2 regions of the Bacillus sp. NS1 genome follow, and region 1 is predicted to be linked to the other one. Evidence: a T-box and tRNA genes for the amino acid it is inferred to sense, from the RefSeq annotation. Region 1 holds a T-box; the other holds one or more tRNA genes.
What was found. The T-box of region 1 lies ahead of tyrS (tyrosine--tRNA ligase). A T-box ahead of a tRNA ligase gene usually reads a tRNA of that ligase, here a tRNA-Tyr.
Positions count from the first base shown of each region.

Region 2: it encodes a tRNA-Tyr, which carries the amino acid that the T-box ahead of tyrS (tyrosine--tRNA ligase) is inferred to sense. The anticodon was not compared.

Region 1 covers NZ_JBZAZF010000003.1:129,821-138,804, reverse strand. Annotated here, with positions in the region: gene AC4CV5_RS11145 (diguanylate cyclase domain-containing protein) at 1-1,064, opposite strand, end outside; gene rpsD (30S ribosomal protein S4) at 1,359-1,961, shown strand; gene sr7p (small protein SR7P) at 1,983-2,111, opposite strand; gene tyrS (tyrosine--tRNA ligase) at 2,244-3,512, opposite strand; T-box leader at 3,563-3,800, opposite strand; gene acsA (acetate--CoA ligase) at 3,855-5,573, opposite strand; gene acuA (acetoin utilization protein acetyltransferase AcuA) at 5,733-6,365, shown strand; gene AC4CV5_RS11115 (acetoin utilization AcuB family protein) at 6,392-7,036, shown strand; gene AC4CV5_RS11110 (acetoin utilization protein AcuC) at 7,033-8,199, shown strand; partial or broken gene motS (flagellar motor protein MotS) at 8,209-8,935, opposite strand; gene motP (flagellar motor protein MotP) at 8,925-8,984, opposite strand, start outside.
Region 2 covers NZ_JBZAZF010000006.1:19,422-28,405, forward strand. Annotated here, with positions in the region: gene AC4CV5_RS18500 (MurR/RpiR family transcriptional regulator) at 1-675, opposite strand, end outside; gene murQ (N-acetylmuramic acid 6-phosphate etherase) at 689-1,606, opposite strand; gene AC4CV5_RS18510 (GNAT family N-acetyltransferase) at 1,715-2,197, opposite strand; gene AC4CV5_RS18515 (2-thiouracil desulfurase family protein) at 2,210-2,665, opposite strand; tRNA gene AC4CV5_RS18520 (tRNA-Glu) at 2,846-2,920, shown strand; tRNA gene AC4CV5_RS18525 (tRNA-Val) at 2,924-2,999, shown strand; tRNA gene AC4CV5_RS18530 (tRNA-Thr) at 3,004-3,076, shown strand; tRNA gene AC4CV5_RS18535 (tRNA-Tyr) at 3,099-3,183, shown strand; tRNA gene AC4CV5_RS18540 (tRNA-Gln) at 3,188-3,259, shown strand; gene sigW (RNA polymerase sigma factor SigW) at 3,489-4,052, shown strand; gene rsiW (anti-sigma-W factor RsiW) at 4,066-4,692, shown strand; gene cdaA (diadenylate cyclase CdaA) at 4,853-5,674, shown strand; gene cdaR (CdaA regulatory protein CdaR) at 5,667-7,118, shown strand; gene glmM (phosphoglucosamine mutase) at 7,137-8,483, shown strand; gene glmS (glutamine--fructose-6-phosphate transaminase (isomerizing)) at 8,917-8,984, shown strand, end outside.

The DNA.
Region 1 (8,984 bases):
TGGCCATTTCCGATGAAAACCCCTTTTTCACCTTCATACAGCTTTTCCTTCAACTCATGATAAAAATCAGGTGGCTTCTCTTCTTTAAAAAACGCTGTGCTTCCGGGGAGCAATGTTAGCTTTTCAAAATGGTCTATATGAAAAAACCCCACTTCTTCAGCCTGAAACGATTCTGCCATTCTTACAGCCAGATCATTCATCGTATCGGGCAGTGTCAGCCGCTGATTCAGGCGGCGTGTCGTTTCATTGATCAATTCCAAATTCGAGATGCTTGCTTTGGATTGTTCATAGAGCTGGGCATTTTCAAACGCTTTTCCCGCAGCGTTTGCTATCAGCGACATTTCATCAAGGTAGACGTCAGTAATAAAACTGCCGCCCGTTCCTTCAGCCATCAACACCCCGTACGTTCCCTGCTGTCCTTTAATCGGAATGTAGGCGGCAGATTCATTTTTCCGCAAAGTATCCCCAGACAAGTATACTTTGAGAGCAAAGGAATCGGATTTTTCCCCTTCCATATACAGCTCTTTTGCGGGAACACCTAAACATTGATCTTGGTCGTGCGAAATAAACAATGAAAACTCAAAAAGAGAAAACGTGCGTGTCAAGCTTTCTAAAAGCTGCTTCAGCACCTCTGTCTGATCAAGCAGTGAATGGAACAGCTCTGTCATTTTGTATATCTTTTTTTGATAGATCGTTTTGATATAGAGTCTTTCCTGTTTCATTGACTGGTTTAAAAATGAAGCAACCACGTCCGGAAGCCCTTCAGGAATCTCTCCATCCTGCCTGCATGTAAGATGAAAGCGTCTGCCGGAGCCGTCCTCAATCATATAAAATGAAGCGTTTATTTTCGAAGCGGAAAAACGTAATTCTTCATCTGCCAGGTTTGCAGCAGAGTCAGATGGTGACGGTGTAAGCGAAACACAAAGGGATGAAAAATAGGTTTGAATAGCCGAAGTCAGCCATAGTAATGAGTCGGTGAATGAGACTTTTTCAGATTTGGTTAGCAAAAAATCGAGCATATGATAATGAAAGGCGGATAATTGTTCTTTTGTTTGTTCTACCATGTTTTTATCACCTAAGAGTTTACCACTAATTTTTGTTTATTATATCATAAACGGCAAAGCAACAATGGAGGAATGGTTGACTTCAAAACAAATAAATTATATAATGACCTTTGTGTGAAATATTGCAGCCTTTTTGTTCAGCTTCTATGTTTTCATTTTGTTCCTTATCCATAAGGTGTATCGTGTAACTCTCTGCTGCTGGAGCGAGGATACATGAAAACAAAATGTACATGGTCGAATAGAGCAGACGGTTTTTATTTTCCACAAAAATAAAACCAAAGGAGGAGTCACATTATGGCTCGCTATACAGGTCCATCTTGGAAACTGTCCCGCCGTCTAGGAATCTCTCTTAGCGGTACAGGAAAAGAATTAGAAAAACGCCCTTACGCTCCAGGTCCACACGGTCCAGGACAACGTAAAAAATTATCAGAATATGGTTTGCAATTGCAAGAAAAGCAAAAGCTTCGTCACATGTACGGTGTAAACGAACGCCAATTCCGCACTTTGTTTGACAAAGCTGGCAAACTAGCTGGTAAACACGGTGAAAACTTCATGATTCTTTTAGATTCTCGTCTTGATAACGTTGTGTACAAGCTAGGTTTAGCACGTACTCGCCGTCAAGCTCGCCAATTGGTTAACCACGGTCACATTCTTGTAGACGGAAGCCGCGTTGACATCCCGTCTTACCAAGTAAAACCTGGTCAAACAATCGGTGTTCGCGAAAAATCAAGAAACCTTTCTATCATCAAAGAATCTGTTGAAGTGAACAACTTCGTTCCTGAATACCTTACTTTTGATGCTGAAAAGCTTGAAGGTACTTTCACTCGTCTTCCTGAGCGTTCTGAACTTGCTCCGGAAATTAACGAAGCGCTTATCGTTGAGTTCTACTCTCGTTAATCGTTTTAAAAACCCCTGCCGCTATGCGGTCGGGGTTTTTTTATCGTCTGTTTCGTCATTTGCCTCTTGCTGGCCAACACTATCTCGCGCCTGCTGCTCCCAATAATCCCGCTGAAGCCTTTCTTTTGCAATCGTAAACATGAGATTCACGGTGAGCGCTCCTTTCTGTTAAAAGGTGGTGATTGATCGTGTTTGCCCTATCTAATATACTCTTTTCCTGTCATTCCTATGCGCTAAACAAAAAAAGATCCTTTACCCTAGCGGCAAAGGATCTTTTTTTGTTTATTTATATGTCACAAGGAAGTATTTTTTCTTCCCGCGGCGCAGGACCGTAAATTGGCCTTCGATGCGGTCTTCATCCGATAAGATATAATTCAATTCCGTCTGGCGTTCACCGTTAATATAAACAGCTCCGTTTTGGATGTCTTCACGGGCCTGGCGTTTAGATGGAGATAATGTAGATTGCACCAATACATCTACAAGTGAAAGCTCTTGGCTGCTGTCAGCTTCCATAGATGGAACATCTTTAAAGCCGACTTTAACGTCTTGGGCGGAAAGCTCTTTAATATTGCCGCTGAACAACGCTTGGGAGATGTTGATAGCTTGCTCCAGCGCATCACGTCCATGAACGAGCGCTGTCACTTCTTCTGCCAGGCGTTTTTGCGCTTCACGCTTTTCAGGCGCCGTTTCTGTTTTTTCAGCGTATGCTTCAATTTCTTCTTTTGATAGGAACGTAAAGTATTTTAAGTATTTGACAACGTCACGGTCATCTGTGTTGATCCAGAATTGATAGAATTCATACGGCGATGTTTTTTCCTTATCAAGCCAGATAGCGCCGCCTTCCGTTTTTCCGAACTTCGTGCCGTCTGCTTTTGTGACAAGCGGAATGGTAAGGCCAAACGCTTTTGCTCCTTCTTCTTCTGATTTTCTGATCAGTTCAAGACCCGCTGTGATGTTTCCCCACTGATCGCTTCCGCCGATTTGCAGCTTACAGTTTTTATCTCTGTACAGATTTAAAAAATCATAAGATTGAAGAATCATGTAGCTGAATTCCGTGTATGAAATGCCGGATTCAATTCTTGAGCTGACCGTGTCTTTTGCCAGCATGTAATTGATGCCGAAGTTTTTACCGACATCACGAAGGAAGTCGATCACATTCATTTTGCCGATCCAGTCAAAGTTGTTCGCAATGACAGCAGGATTTTCTGCTGCATCGAAATCTAAAAATCTGGACAGCTGGTTTTTAATTTTTTGGGACCATTCGGATACGATGTCAGCAGTGTTTAATGTACGCTCCGCTTTTTTTCCGCTCGGATCGCCAATGAGGCCCGTCGCGCCGCCCACAAGCGCAATTGGATGATGCCCCGCAAGCTGGAAACGGCGAAGTGTTAAAATAGGCAGCAGGTGTCCGATATGCAAGCTGTCTGCTGTCGGGTCAAAGCCTGAGTACAGGCGGATTTTTTCTTCATTCAGCTGTTTATTTAATCCTTCTTCATCCGTCATTTGCTGAATCAATCCGCGGAAGGATAAGTCTTCAAGTAAGTTTGTCATAAGATAAAGCTCCTTTTTTAATTAAAATAAAAAACGCCCCTTCGTTTACACGAAGGGACGATTGATTATCGCGGTACCACCCTACTAATAAGAGAATGCAAAACATTCGTCTTATCACTTTGCCTGATAACGGATCAGGTCCGTTCTTTCACTACTGAAAGCCTGGCCGGCTTTGTTTGCAAAAGCGGTTCATGAGTGTATTCGATATATCCGTCTGTGCTGATTTTCACCGGCCATCAGCTCTCTGGAACGTAAGGATATTCTACTTGTCTCAATCTTTACCTTTTCATATGAAGCTATATCATTTTTAACATAAATAAAATCCCGTGTCAACGTCGCCTTTTAATCCTCCATCGTTGACAGATCTCCAGCCGGCAGATTGAGCTCCCACGCCTTCAGCACACGTCTCATGATCTTTCCGCTCCGGGTTTTTGGAAGCTTATCTTTAAATTCAATTTCACGCGGTGCCGCATGGGCTGCAAGACCCTGCTTCACAAATAGACGGATCTCTTCTTTCAGTTTATCAGACGGCTCAAATCCTTCTCGGAGTGCGATAAAGGCTTTAATGATTTCTCCCCGTACCGGATCAGGCTTTCCGATTACGCCTGCTTCTGCAATGGCCGGGTGCTCGACAAGTTTGCTTTCCACTTCAAATGGGCCGACGCGCTCACCGGACGTCATAATGACGTCATCGACTCTGCCCTGGAACCAAAAATATCCCTCATCATCCATGTAAGCAGAATCCCCAGAGACATACCAGCCACCCGGCATGAAATACGATTCATACTTTTCAGGGTTATTCCAAATGGTATGCATCATGGAAGGCCAGCCCTTTTTAATGGCGAGATTGCCCATTCTGTACGGCGGAAGCTCGTTGCCCTGATTGTCAACGATTGCTGCCTCCACACCGGGAATCGGCTTACCCATTGAGCCCGGTTTAATATCCATGCAAGGATAGTTGCAGATGAGCTGACTGCCCGTTTCTGTCATCCACCATGTATCATGGATTCGTTTGTTAAAGACTTTATGCCCCCATCTGATGACTTCTGGATTTAACGGTTCACCGACACTGAGCACATGCCGGAGTGAGGTTAGATCATATTTCGCAGCCATCTCATCTCCCGCTCCCATCAGCATTCGAAACGCGGTCGGCGCGCTGTACCAGACATTGACGCCAAGCTTTTCAATCGTTCCATACCAGCTTTCCGGGCTGAAACGGCCGCCGACGATGACATTTGTCGCTCCGTTCAGCCACGGTGCAAAAATGCCGTATACCGTACCTGTCACCCAGCCCGGGTCAGCTGTGCACCAGTAAATGTCTTCTTCCTTTAAATCAAGAACCCACTTCCCTGTCTGATATTGCTGAATCATCGCTTCATGGACATGAAGCACACCCTTTGGCGTTCCAGTAGAACCAGATGTATAGTGAAGCAGATAGCCGTCTTTTTTGTCCATCCATTCGATATCCAGTCTTGTGCTTTCCTGCTCAGCTGCTTCATCATAACTGATGATGTTTGTGCCGCTCTCAGCCTCTCCGCCGACTACGAATATATGCTGTAAATGAGGCAGTTTGTCAGCCGGTATTCTCTCCAGCAGCTCAGGCGTTGTGACAATAACCTTCGCTTCGCTATTTTCAAGCCGGTCCTTCACCGCCCCCTCCATAAATGCTTCGAACAGCGGCCCAGCGATGGCGCCAATTTTGATGGCGCCAAGCATAATAAAATAAAGCTCGGGTGATCTCGGCATAAAAATAAAAACGCGGTCCCCTTTTTCCACATTTCCATACCGTCTCAGCACATTCCCGGCTCTGTTTGATTCTTCCTTCATTTCTTTAAAAGTGTATTTTTCATCCCGATTTGCGTCTTTATAATAAAGCGCTACTTTGTTTTTTCGAAACGATTCGGCATGGCGGTCAATCGCTTCATACGCCGCATTCAGTTTCCCTGTCTCATGCCAGGAGAAATGTTTCTCTGCCTCGGCCCAATCAAAATGCCGGTACGTTTCTTCATAATTTTTTAAATGATGATCCCCTTCCACTGCTGGTAACGCTTTCAAATTCATGCCCAAACATCCCCCTTTGCTGAAGTTGTCACATTTATTATAGTATATATTCATATTCTTCTCAATTTTTAAAATATAAACCATGTTGAAAACGCTTTATAATTTGTTATTCTTAAAGAAGGCATGTATTTTTATAAGAATTGATGGGACGGTGGATCAGTGGAACATCATAAAACATACCATTCAGCAAACATCAAAACAGCAACCGGCTCCTTACTGATAGAAGGGCCTGTCTCTCCAGAGGATTTGGCAGGTTACGAGTTTCATAACGATTTAACCGCATTTCGCCCGCCCCGTGAGCAGCATGAAGCGCTAGTCGACATTGCCGGCCTTCCCGAAGGGCGCATTATCATTGCCAGAGACGGCCGAACGATTATCGGCTATGTGACGTATTTATATCCTGACCCGCTCGAAAGATGGTCTGAAGGAAATATGGAGGATTTGCTTGAGCTCGGGGCCATTGAGGTGGCGCCAGCCTATCGGGGATGTTCTGTCGGAAAGACGCTTCTAACCGTCAGCATGATGGATGAGCAAATGGAAAACTATATCGTAATGACGACGGAATATTACTGGCATTGGGATTTAAAAGGGATGAAAAAAGATGTGTGGGAATACAGAAAGCTCATGGAGAAGATGATGAATGCAGGCGGATTGGTCTGGTTTGCGACGGATGAGCCTGAGATCAGCTCCCACCCTGCAAACTGCCTGATGGCACGCATCGGAAAAAACGTCAGCCAAGAATCAATTGAACAATTTGACAGGCTCCGTTTTTATCATCGTTTTATGTATTAACTGACACTGACAAAGGGGAAAAAATAATGATTGTTGAACAAATCATGAAAAGGGATGTCATTACATTAACGAAGACGGATACGCTTGAAACAGCAATATGCAAACTGAAGGAATTCCATATCAGGCATCTGCCTGTCGTAGATGAAGACTGCCATGTGATTGGCATGATTACAGACAGAGACATGAAACAGGCCAGCCCGAGTATTTTTGAAGAAAGCAAACGAAGCCGATTTCTCACACGAAGCGTAGATTCTATTATGAAAAAAGATGTCGTCTGCGCCCACCCGCTTGATTTTGTCGAAGAAATATCTGCTGTTTTCTACGAGCATGGCATCGGATGCCTTCCAGTGGTGCAGCATCAAAAATTAATAGGCATTTTGACGAAAACGGATTTATTGCGGACATTTGTCAAATTGACAGGCGCTGACCAGCCGGGATCGCAAATTGAAATAAAAGTAAACGATATCACCAAAAGCCTCACGGAAATCAGCAGCCTTTGCCAAGACCTCCAAGTAAAAATATTAAGCGTGCTTGTCTATCCGCATGACGATCACGGTGTAAAAGTGCTTGTCTTCCGTGTAAAAACGATGAATCCGCTGCCGTTTTTGCAGGAATTACAAAGAAATGGACACCACGTCGTCTGGCCGTCAGAGCAAAGGGATCTGCTATGAGAGACAGTGTATTTATCTATTCTCCATCGTATCAAACCTATATGTTTCATCAGGAACATCCCTTTAATCAGCAGCGGGTTCTGTTAACATACGATTTGCTCAAGACGATCAATGCCTTTGATGATGGAGACATTGTCAGACCCAGACTCGCGGAAGAAGAAGAGCTTGCTCTTGTCCATACGGATGATTACATCCAGGCGGTCAAGCTTGCGGGCGCCGGAAAGCTTCCCGCTGAAGAAGGAGAAAGCTACGGGCTCGGTACAGAAGATACACCCGTCTTTGCCGGCATGCACGAAGCGGCATCACTCTTAGTCGGCGGCACCTTAACGGCCGCAGACTGGGTGATGTCAGGACAAGCCCTGCATGCTGCTAACCTTGGAGGAGGCCTACATCACGGCTTTCGAGGGAGAGCTTCAGGGTTTTGCATATACAACGACAGCGCTGTGACGATTCAATATATCCAGAAAAAATACAGAGCAAGAGTGCTCTATATTGATACGGACGCCCACCATGGAGACGGTGTGCAATTTACATTTTACGATAACCCTGACGTATGCACGCTGTCCATTCATGAGACAGGAAGGTATTTATTCCCCGGAACCGGCCAGATCCAGGAAAAAGGCAGTGGAAAAGGATATGGCTATTCCTTTAATATCCCGCTTGACGCTTTTACAGAGGATGATTCTTTTCTAGAGGCTTACCAGACAGCAGCTTCCGAAGTCGCTGCTTATTTCCAGCCGGATGTCATTATCAGCCAAAACGGTGCCGATGCCCATTACTATGACCCGCTGACACATTTATCAGCAACAATCAACATATACGAAGAAATCCCCCGGCTTGCACACACTTTAGCGCACCAATATTGCGGAGGAAGATGGATTGCAGTGGGAGGCGGCGGCTATGATATTTGGCGTGTCGTGCCCCGTGCCTGGGCCAGAATATGGCTTGAAATGAAGGGAATTGATCCAGGAAACGATATCCCGCCGGAATGGATCGCTAAATGGCAAAAACAATGCCCCGTCACCCTTCCGTCCAGCTGGAGAGATCCAGCCGATTTATATCCTCCGATTCCCCGCAAGCCAGAAATTACAGAGAAAAATGCGCAAACCGTCAGCAAAGCATTATATGCGATACGATCCGAGCAGCAGCAGAAAACAAAATAAAAACGACCTTTACGAAGAGGTCGTTTTATTTTTTGATGACGATTTCCACACGCCGGTTTTCCTTCATATGTTCGTTTGTCTTGTTATCCTTTACAGGCTTTGTATCCGCATAACCGACAGCGATAAAGCGCTTCGAGGGAAGTTTTTCCTTTGATGTGAAATATTGAATAACACCGCTTGCCCGTGCTGCTGACAGCTCCCAGTTAGACGGGTATCGGTATGTCGAGATGTTTCGGCTGTCTGTATGGCCCTCCACCTGAATGTCATTTGGAATTGTTTGAAGAAGAAAGGCAATTTGGTGAAGAAGTGTTTCAGCATTTTTCAGTACCTTTGCCTCACCTGAATCAAACAGCACAGCCTCCTGCAGAACGAGCACGACACCGCGTTCATCCCGTTTGGCTGTCATTTGGGCCTTCAAATGATTGTCTTTTATATATGTATTTACTTTCTTGAGAAGCTGATCCTGCTGATCCTCTTGCTTCTTCGCCTCAGCCGGCGAGGCAGCCTTTTTTTCTATGGACGTTTGGTCCGGCTGGAGCCCGCCGCCTTCCTTTTGGATCGAATCGACTGCCGCTTTAAATTTTTGCAGATCGATTTGGGACATGGAAAAAAGTAAAATAAAGAACACAAGGATCAAGGTGATCAAATCTGAAAAGGTGACCATCCAGTTGGATGATGATTGGCTGTTTTTCCCGCTTCGATTCCTTCTGTCAAAACGTTCTCTTCTAAGCTTCATGTACAGATCCCTTTTTTGTTTTTACTTGATTTGGCTGCTTCCGCCATTC
Region 2 (8,984 bases), on a different contig from region 1:
TGGGACATCAGCCAGCGCGGAGACGGATGTCTGGCTGTATTGTGTCAGGCTGATCGTTGTGATGCCTTTTTCCTTAGCCATCGTAATCAGTTCGATGATTTCCTGCGTCTCTCCCGAAAACGAAATGGCAAATACGATGTCACCCTTATCTGCATTTGCGATTAATGATGCCACAAGATGAGTGTCTGTGAACGCAGTTGCTAGTTTATGGATGCGAAGCCACTTTTGCTGGGCGTCCTTGGCGACAATGCCGGAAGCCCCGACGCCGATAAAATGCACAGTATGAGCTTTGAGAAGCAGAGAAACCGCTCGTTCAAGCTCTTTGTAGTCCATCAAGTCTGAAGTGTCCTGAATGGCTTGAATGGCATTGCCGGCCGCTTTTTCAGAAATGGAGGACAGAGGTTCGTGAGGCGCAATGTCCCGATAGCCTTGTACAGCAGGCTTTGCCAGATCGCCTGCCACTCTCATTTTTAAATCTTGAAAACCCTTTAGACCGAGTGATTTGCAGAGCCTGATGACGGCAGCGTCACTTGAATTGGCTAAGGCGCTGATTTCGCTGACAGTGCTTTCAATTGCTTTGTGGGGATGAGTTAGGATGTAATCCGCAAGTTTACGCTCGGATGGAGGGAGCTTGTGTTTCATTGATTGAATGATCGCTAAACCGCCTGTTGCCATTCTTGGTCTCTCCTTATTCTGAATGGTAATTTTCGATTGCTTTGTCTATAAAACCGTTTGTTTGATCAAGCAATGTTTTAGCTTGTTCCTGATCTGTGCTAGTTTTGAGCATGACGATTGCTGTTTTGACGTGATGATTGGCTTGTTCTAGAGTGTGTCTGGCTGTGTCGTATGAAGCGTTTGTAAGGCTTTGGATGATGCTGATGGCGCGTTCTTTTAGTTTTTTGTTGCTGATGTTGACGTCTACCATCAAGTTTTCGTAAACCTTGCCGATTTTGACCATTACAGCGGTAGATATCATGTTTAGAATCATTTTATGAGCAGTTGCGGCTTTCATACGTGTTGATCCTGTAATAGCCTCAGGTCCGACGACAACCTCAATGCTGTGATCCGCATCCTTGCTGATGGCCGAATGCTCATTACAGGTAAGGGCGACAGTGTGTGCTCCGACTTTGCGGGCGTATGTTAGGGCGCCCGCTGCATAAGGTGTACGGCCGCTTGCTGCGATGGCAATGACGGTGTCGTATGAAGTGAGTTGTATGTTTTTTAAATCTTCGGCTCCTGCTTCTTCACTGTCTTCAATGCCCTCTGCTGCCTGTAAAAATGCTTTGGGACCTCCAGCCATAATTCCGATGACCTGATCTGGGCTTACGCTGTAGGTGGGAGGACATTCAACAGCATCCATGACACCGAGTCTGCCGCTTGTGCCAGCGCCTGTGTATATGAGCCGGCCTCCATTTTGAAATGAGTCATACGCGCAGTCTACAGCTGTTTTAATATCGGGGAGAACCTGCTGAACGGCGGCTGCGACTTTTAAATCTTCGTTGTTGATCATTTTGAGGATGTCGAGTGTATTTGCTTTATGGATTTCAGCTGTTTGGCTATTGCGTGATTCCGTTGTAAGACGGTGAAGGTTTAATGGTTCTGACATGAGGATGCCCCCTGTTTAGAATAATGTATCTTAATATTCAGTATATTCATTTCTGTCATGATATTTCAACTATGTTTTTGCATTTTTGAAATTTTATTTCACTTCAGGCTATAAGAAATAATGAAGGATCAGCTGTTCTCCGAGCGGTCCGATTCTTCTCCTGCCTTTATCAAGGAACCCGCTTTTCATATAAAGGCGCTTTGCGCGTGTGTTCAGATGATTGACGGCCAAAATGATTTCATCGCACCATGGAAAATAACCGCTCACAAAAGAGGGAAGCTGAAGCATTGCTTTTTTTGCATAGCCTTTTCCGTGATGCACAGCGTTTAATGACAGGGAACTGAGCAGTAAAGCAAATGGATTGTTAGAATAGGGTGCCAGCGTTTCTTTTGATGTATGTAAAATGAAAAAACCGACTGGGAGATCGTCTTTTAAGATGATAACCGGATACCGGTCCCGTATGCTCAGGGCCTGAGTCAGCACCTCTTTGGGGAGAGAGGTAAAGCGTTTGTCATCGTTGTTAAGCGTGAATGATTGAAGCTCCGGCAAGTGTTCAGGCTTATAGAAGGATAAAGAAATGTCTAGAGTCATGTGGCGGCCTCCTTACAATATGTCGTCTAGCTGGTTTTCTGAAATGACGCGGTAGCCTGCTTGCTCTAACAGTGCGGCGGTCACTCCGCTGCCGGTGATTTTTGCGCCAGAGAATGTGCCGTTATAGATAAAACCGCTTCCGCACGATGGACTGTTTTCTTTTAATATGATGGCAGAGGCATTGATTTCTTTTGCATAAGCTAATGTCTTAGCGGCACCTTCCATATATAATTCTGTTACATCTTCTCCTGAAGCTGTCATGATTTTCGCGGTTCCATTGAGAACATCCTCGCCGGTGCCTCCGATAATTTCTGCAGGTTCACGAGGAGTTGAGAAGCCGCCAAGAAGCTCAGGGCAAGCCATAACTGCTTTATTTTCACCGACAAGTTTTCTGATTTTCTCTGATGCGGCGTGAGAGCCGTTGTATCTGCATTCAATGCCTCCAAGGCAAGAACTGACTAGGATCATATTGGTTTCTCCTCTCTTGCATCGTTTGTCTCTATCATAAAATAAATGACTAATGTTGGGAGGCTTTTTCAGTTAAAAAAGGAGTTAAAAAGTTTGAAAATAAAAAATTTAATTTTCCTCTTTACAAACAGGGGGTAACCTGTATATAATAACTTTTGTCAGCTCGACGAGAACACAAACGGCCCGTTGGTCAAGCGGTTAAGACACCGCCCTTTCACGGCGGTAACACGGGTTCGAATCCCGTACGGGTCACCATTTGGAGGATTAGCTCAGCTGGGAGAGCATCTGCCTTACAAGCAGAGGGTCGGCGGTTCGAGCCCGTCATCCTCCACCATCTTGCCGGTGTAGCTCAATTGGTAGAGCAACTGACTTGTAATCAGTAGGTTGGGGGTTCAAGTCCTCTTGCCGGCACTGTTTTTCTTAATATGAATATGGAGGGGTAGCGAAGTGGCTAAACGCGGCGGACTGTAAATCCGCTCCCTCAGGGTTCGGCAGTTCGAATCTGCCCCCCTCCACCATTATTGGGCTATAGCCAAGCGGTAAGGCAACGGACTTTGACTCCGTCATGCGTTGGTTCGAATCCAGCTAGCCCAGTCACAGACACCTTTGACCAAAAGGTGTCTTTTTTCTTTTTGAAAAATAATTCCAACTTCTAACTGTTCAGTCTGTATAATAATTTTAAAAATATGTTAAGGTAGTTTATTCACGAATTACCATCTACACCCTGCCAAAAATTTGTTAAACTTATTTTATAAAAAAATTGAAACCTTTTGAAACGAAGCTCGTATACATACAGACCGGTGAAGGCAGAGGTTAGATAAATATGGAAATGATGATTAAAAAGAGAATTAAACAAGTCAAAAAAGGCGACCAAGATGCATTTGCGGACATCGTAGATATTTACAAGGATAAAATTTATCAGCTTTGCTACCGTATGCTTGGTAATGTGCATGAGGCAGAGGATATAGCACAGGAGGCTTTCATCAGAGCGTACGTTAATATCGACAGTTTTGATATTAACCGGAAATTTTCAACTTGGCTTTATCGAATCGCGACCAACTTAACTATTGACCGCATTCGCAAAAAGAAGCCGGATTATTACCTCGATGCAGAGGTGGCTGGTACGGAAGGCTTGACCATGTATTCCCAAATCGCCGCAGATGGGGTATTGCCAGAGGATGCAGTTGTGTCACTGGAGCTCTCAAACACGATTCAGCAGAAAATTTTAAAGCTTCCTGACAAATACAGAACAGTTATCGTATTAAAGTATATTGATGAACTCTCATTAATTGAAATCGGGGAGATTCTGAACATTCCTGTGGGGACTGTGAAAACTCGGATTCACAGGGGCAGAGAGGCTCTTAGAAAACAATTAAGGGATCTTTAAGTGGGGTGATGAAATGAGCTGTCCTGAACAAATTGTGCAGCTTATGCATATGCATCTTGATGGAGATATCCTTCCAAAAGATGAACACGTATTAAATGAACATCTGGAGACATGCGAGAAATGCAGAAAGCATTTTTATGAGATGGAAAAATCTATAGCGCTCGTCCGGAGCACATCGCATGTCGAAGCCCCCGCGGATTTTACCGCTAATGTCATGGCGAAATTGCCTAAGGAGAAGAAAAGAGCTTCTGTGAAAAGGTGGTTCAGAACCCATCCTGTTATCGCAGCTGCTGCGGTATTCATCATTTTGATGGGCGGAGGTTTTTTTAACAGCTGGCATAATGACCACAATTTCAGCGTGTCCAAGCAGCCGAATCTTGTGGTGCATAATCACACTGTGACCGTGCCAGAAGGTGAGACGGTCAAAGGTGATGTCACTGTCAAAAACGGCAAGCTGATTATTAAAGGCAAAATAGACGGGAATGTAACCGTCGTAAACGGCGAAAAGTATATGGCCTCTGCTGGACAAGTCACCGGTCAGATTGAAGAAATCAATCAATTATTCGACTGGACATGGTACAAGATGAAGTCTGCGGGGAAAAGTGTAGTCAATGCATTAAATCCGAAAGGGAAAGAGTAAAGCGCGTCAGCCGCTTTGCTCTTTTTTTATGGGCTGAACGGGCTGGCACATTTCACTTGCCAAATCGAAATGTGGTATAATGGGCTCGCTATGTAAAGTACATATGCGTAACACGTAAAACACAAAATACGAAATGACTGAAATCTTGGAGGACGAGGAAATGGCTTTTGAGGATATCCCTTTTTTGCAGTACCTCGGCAATGCCGTTGATATTCTCCTTGTTTGGTATGTGATATATAAATTGATTATGGTGATACGCGGCACGAAAGCGGTTCAGCTGTTAAAAGGAATTGTAGTGATCGTGCTTGTCCGTATGGCCAGCCAATATTTGGGCCTCAGCACGCTTCAATGGCTGATGGACCAAGCGATAACATGGGGATTTTTAGCAATTATTATTATTTTCCAGCCAGAGCTGAGAAGAGCGCTTGAACAGCTTGGCCGCGGCCGCTTTTTTTCTAGGAGCGGCACACCTGTAGAGGAAGCGCAGCAGAAAACAATTGAGGCCATTACAAAAGCAATCAATTATATGGCGAAACGCCGTATAGGCGCCCTGCTGACCATTGAGCGGGATACTGGAATGGGGGATTATATTGAGACGGGCATACCATTGAATGCAAAAGTCAGCTCTGAGCTGCTGATCAATATTTTTATCCCAAATACCCCGCTTCATGATGGTGCGGTGATTATGAAGAATAATGAGATTGCCGCGGCCGCCTGTTATCTGCCGCTTTCTGAAAGCCCGTTTATCTCAAAAGAACTGGGTACGCGGCACAGGGCGGCTGTGGGCATCAGTGAAGTAACAGACAGTTTGACAATTATTGTGTCTGAAGAGACCGGCGGCGTCAGTGTGGCGAAGAACGGAGACCTTCACAGAGAGCTGACGGAAGAAGCGTTGAAAGAAATGCTTGAAGCCGAGTTTAAGAAAAACACCAGAGACACTTCTTCTAACCGCTGGTATTGGAGGGGCAAGAAAAATGGATAAATTCTTAAACAACCGCTGGGCTGTGAAAATGATTGCTCTGCTTTTCGCGCTCTTGCTTTATGTGGCGGTTAACAGCAATCAAGCACCGACTCCAAAAAAACCTGGTGAATCTTTCTTTCCGACATCAACAACTGATGAAGCAACACTGACCGATATTCCGGTCAAAGCGTATTATGATGATGAAAATTACGTCGTGACAGGTGTTCCGCAAACGGTTAATGTCACGATAAAAGGCTCGACAAGCGCCGTGAAAAAGGCTAGACAGACTAAGAATTTTGAAATATATGCCGATATGGAAAATTTGAAAACCGGCACACATAAGGTTGAGCTAAAGGCCAAAAACGTGTCGGATGGGCTGACAATCTCAATCAATCCGTCTGTTACGACAGTTACCATTCAAGAACGGACGACCAAAAGCTTTCCCGTAGAAGTGGAGTACTACAATAAAAGCAAGATGAAAAAAGGCTATTCTCCGGAGCAGCCGATTGTCAGTCCGAAAAATGTTCAGATTACCGGATCTAAAAATGTGATTGATAATATTTCTCTTGTAAAAGCTTCAGTGAATTTGGAAAACGCAGATGAAACGATTGAAAAGGAAGCGAAAGTGACTGTCTATGATAAAGACGGAAACGCGCTTCCTGTCGACGTAGAGCCCTCTGTCATCAAGATTACCGTTCCGGTGACAAGCCCGAGTAAAAAGGTGCCCTTTAAAATTGAACGGACAGGAAGCCTTCCTGACGGTGTCAGCATAGCCAAAATTGAATCCAGTCCCAGTGAAGTAACGGTTTACGGCTCACAGGATGTATTGGATTCTCTTGAATTTATTGACGGCGTAAGCCTAGATTTAAGCAAAATTAACAAGGATTCCGATATCGAGGCAGATATTCCGCTTCCTGACGGCGTCAAAAAAATCTCGCCGTCAAAGGTGACTTTGCATATAGAGGTAGATAGTGAAGCGGATCAGAAGTTTGAGAATGTCTCTATTAAGACTGTAGGGCTGAGCGGCTCGCAAAACATTGAATTTCTAGATCCTGAATCGCAAGCGATAGACGTGACGGCTAAAGGCTCTCCCGCCAATATAAAAAAACTGAAGAAATCAGATATTGAATTGTATGTGAATGTTTCAGATTTAGATGACGGGGAGCATAGCGTGAAGCTTGAAGTAAACGGGCCCCAGAATGTAACCTGGTCCTTGGGGCAGAAAAATGCCAAAATCAAGCTGACGTCTAAAAAAGGCAATACATCAACTAATGACAACAGCAGCAATACATCAAGGAACCAGGATGACACAGATATGCAAACTGATCAAAAGAACAATCAGCAAGAAGATACAACGAATACTGATAAAAACAGCAATGATCAAAAACAAGACGAAAATAAAGATCAAAACCAAGATCAGGATGAGGATGAATCCACAGCGGATTCACAATCCTCATCAGAATAAAAAAGGAGCGATTATAAAATGGGCAAGTATTTTGGAACAGACGGTGTAAGAGGTGTCGCCAATAGTGAGCTTACACCTGAGCTGGCCTTCAAAGTCGGACGTTTCGGCGGATATGTGCTGACAAAAGACAAACAACGTCCGAAAGTGCTGATAGGCCGCGATACACGGATCTCCGGCCATATGCTGGAGGGAGCCCTTGTCGCCGGACTTTTATCTATTGGCGCAGAAGTCATGCGTCTGGGTGTCATTTCTACACCTGGTGTATCTTATTTAACAAAAGCGATGGATGCAGAGGCAGGCGTCATGATTTCTGCTTCTCACAACCCAGTGCAGGATAACGGCATCAAGTTTTTCGGGGGAGACGGATTTAAGCTTTCTGACGAACAGGAGGCTGAAATTGAGCGCCTGATGGAAGAACCGGAGGATAAGCTGCCAAGACCGGTCGGAGCTGATCTCGGGCTTGTAAACGACTATTTTGAAGGCGGACAAAAATATCTGCAATTCTTAAAACAGACTGCTGATGAAGATTTCACAGGCATTCATGTAGCACTTGACTGCGCAAATGGTGCAACGTCGTCCTTGGCGACACACCTGTTTGCTGATTTAGATGCAGATGTTTCAACAATGGGAACTTCCCCGAACGGATTAAACATTAATGATGGCGTCGGATCAACTCATCCTGAAGCACTCAGCGCGTTTGTCAAAGAGAAAAACGCCGATCTCGGCCTTGCGTTCGACGGTGACGGCGACCGCCTGATTGCTGTTGATGAAAAAGGAAATATCGTTGACGGCGACCAAATCATGTACATATGCTCAAAACACCTGAAATCAGAGGGCCGTTTAAAGGATGACACAGTGGTTTCAACCGTGATGAGCAACCTCGGCTTCTATAAGGCGCTTGAAAAGGAAGGCATCAAAAGCGTGCAGACGGCTGTCGGTGACCGTTACGTGGTAGAAGCGATGAAAAAAGACGGCTACAATGTCGGCGGTGAGCAGTCAGGACATCTTATTTTCCTTGATTACAACACGACAGGGGACGGATTATTGTCTGCTATTATGCTGATGAACACATTGAAAGCGACAGGCAAGCCGCTGTCAGAGCTTGCAGCTGAAATGGAGAAGTTCCCGCAGCTGTTAGTCAATGTGAGAGTAACTGATAAATATAAAGTCGAAGAAAACGAAAAAGTAAAAGCTGTTATTTCTGAAGTTGAAAAAGAAATGAACGGCGACGGCCGGATTTTGGTGCGCCCTTCAGGAACTGAACCGCTCGTCCGTGTCATGGCTGAAGCGAAGACGAAAGAGCTGTGCGATGAGTATGTCAATCGCATTGTTGAAGTCGTCCGGTCAGAAATGGGATTAGAGTAACGAAGTCTATTATCAGAGACTGAACAAGACAAGCGAGGTTTACATAAGATAATTGTGAGACATACGGCAAAGTTGTTTAAAAAACAATTGACCGTTTATGCCACATGTTGTAAAATCAAGCTTGTCTTGTTCTTATTTTCTCAATAGGAAAAGAAGACGGGATTATTGCATTACCTATAATTATAGCGCCCGAACTAAGCGCCCGGAAAAAGGCTTAGTTGACGAGGATGGAGGTTATCGAATTTTCGGCGGATGCCTCCCGGCTGAGTGTGCAGATCACAGCCGTAAGGATTTCTTCAAACCAAGGGGGTGACTCCTTGAACAAAGAGAAATCACATGATCTTCCAAAAAACATGTAGGAGGGGACGATTGAAAGTCCCCTTGAAATTTGACTTTCTTCGTCTCCTTTTACAATCTTAGGAGGAAGAAAAATATGTGTGGAATCGTAGGTTATATCGGTCAGCTTGATGCGAAGGAAATTTTATTAAAAGGGTTAGAAAA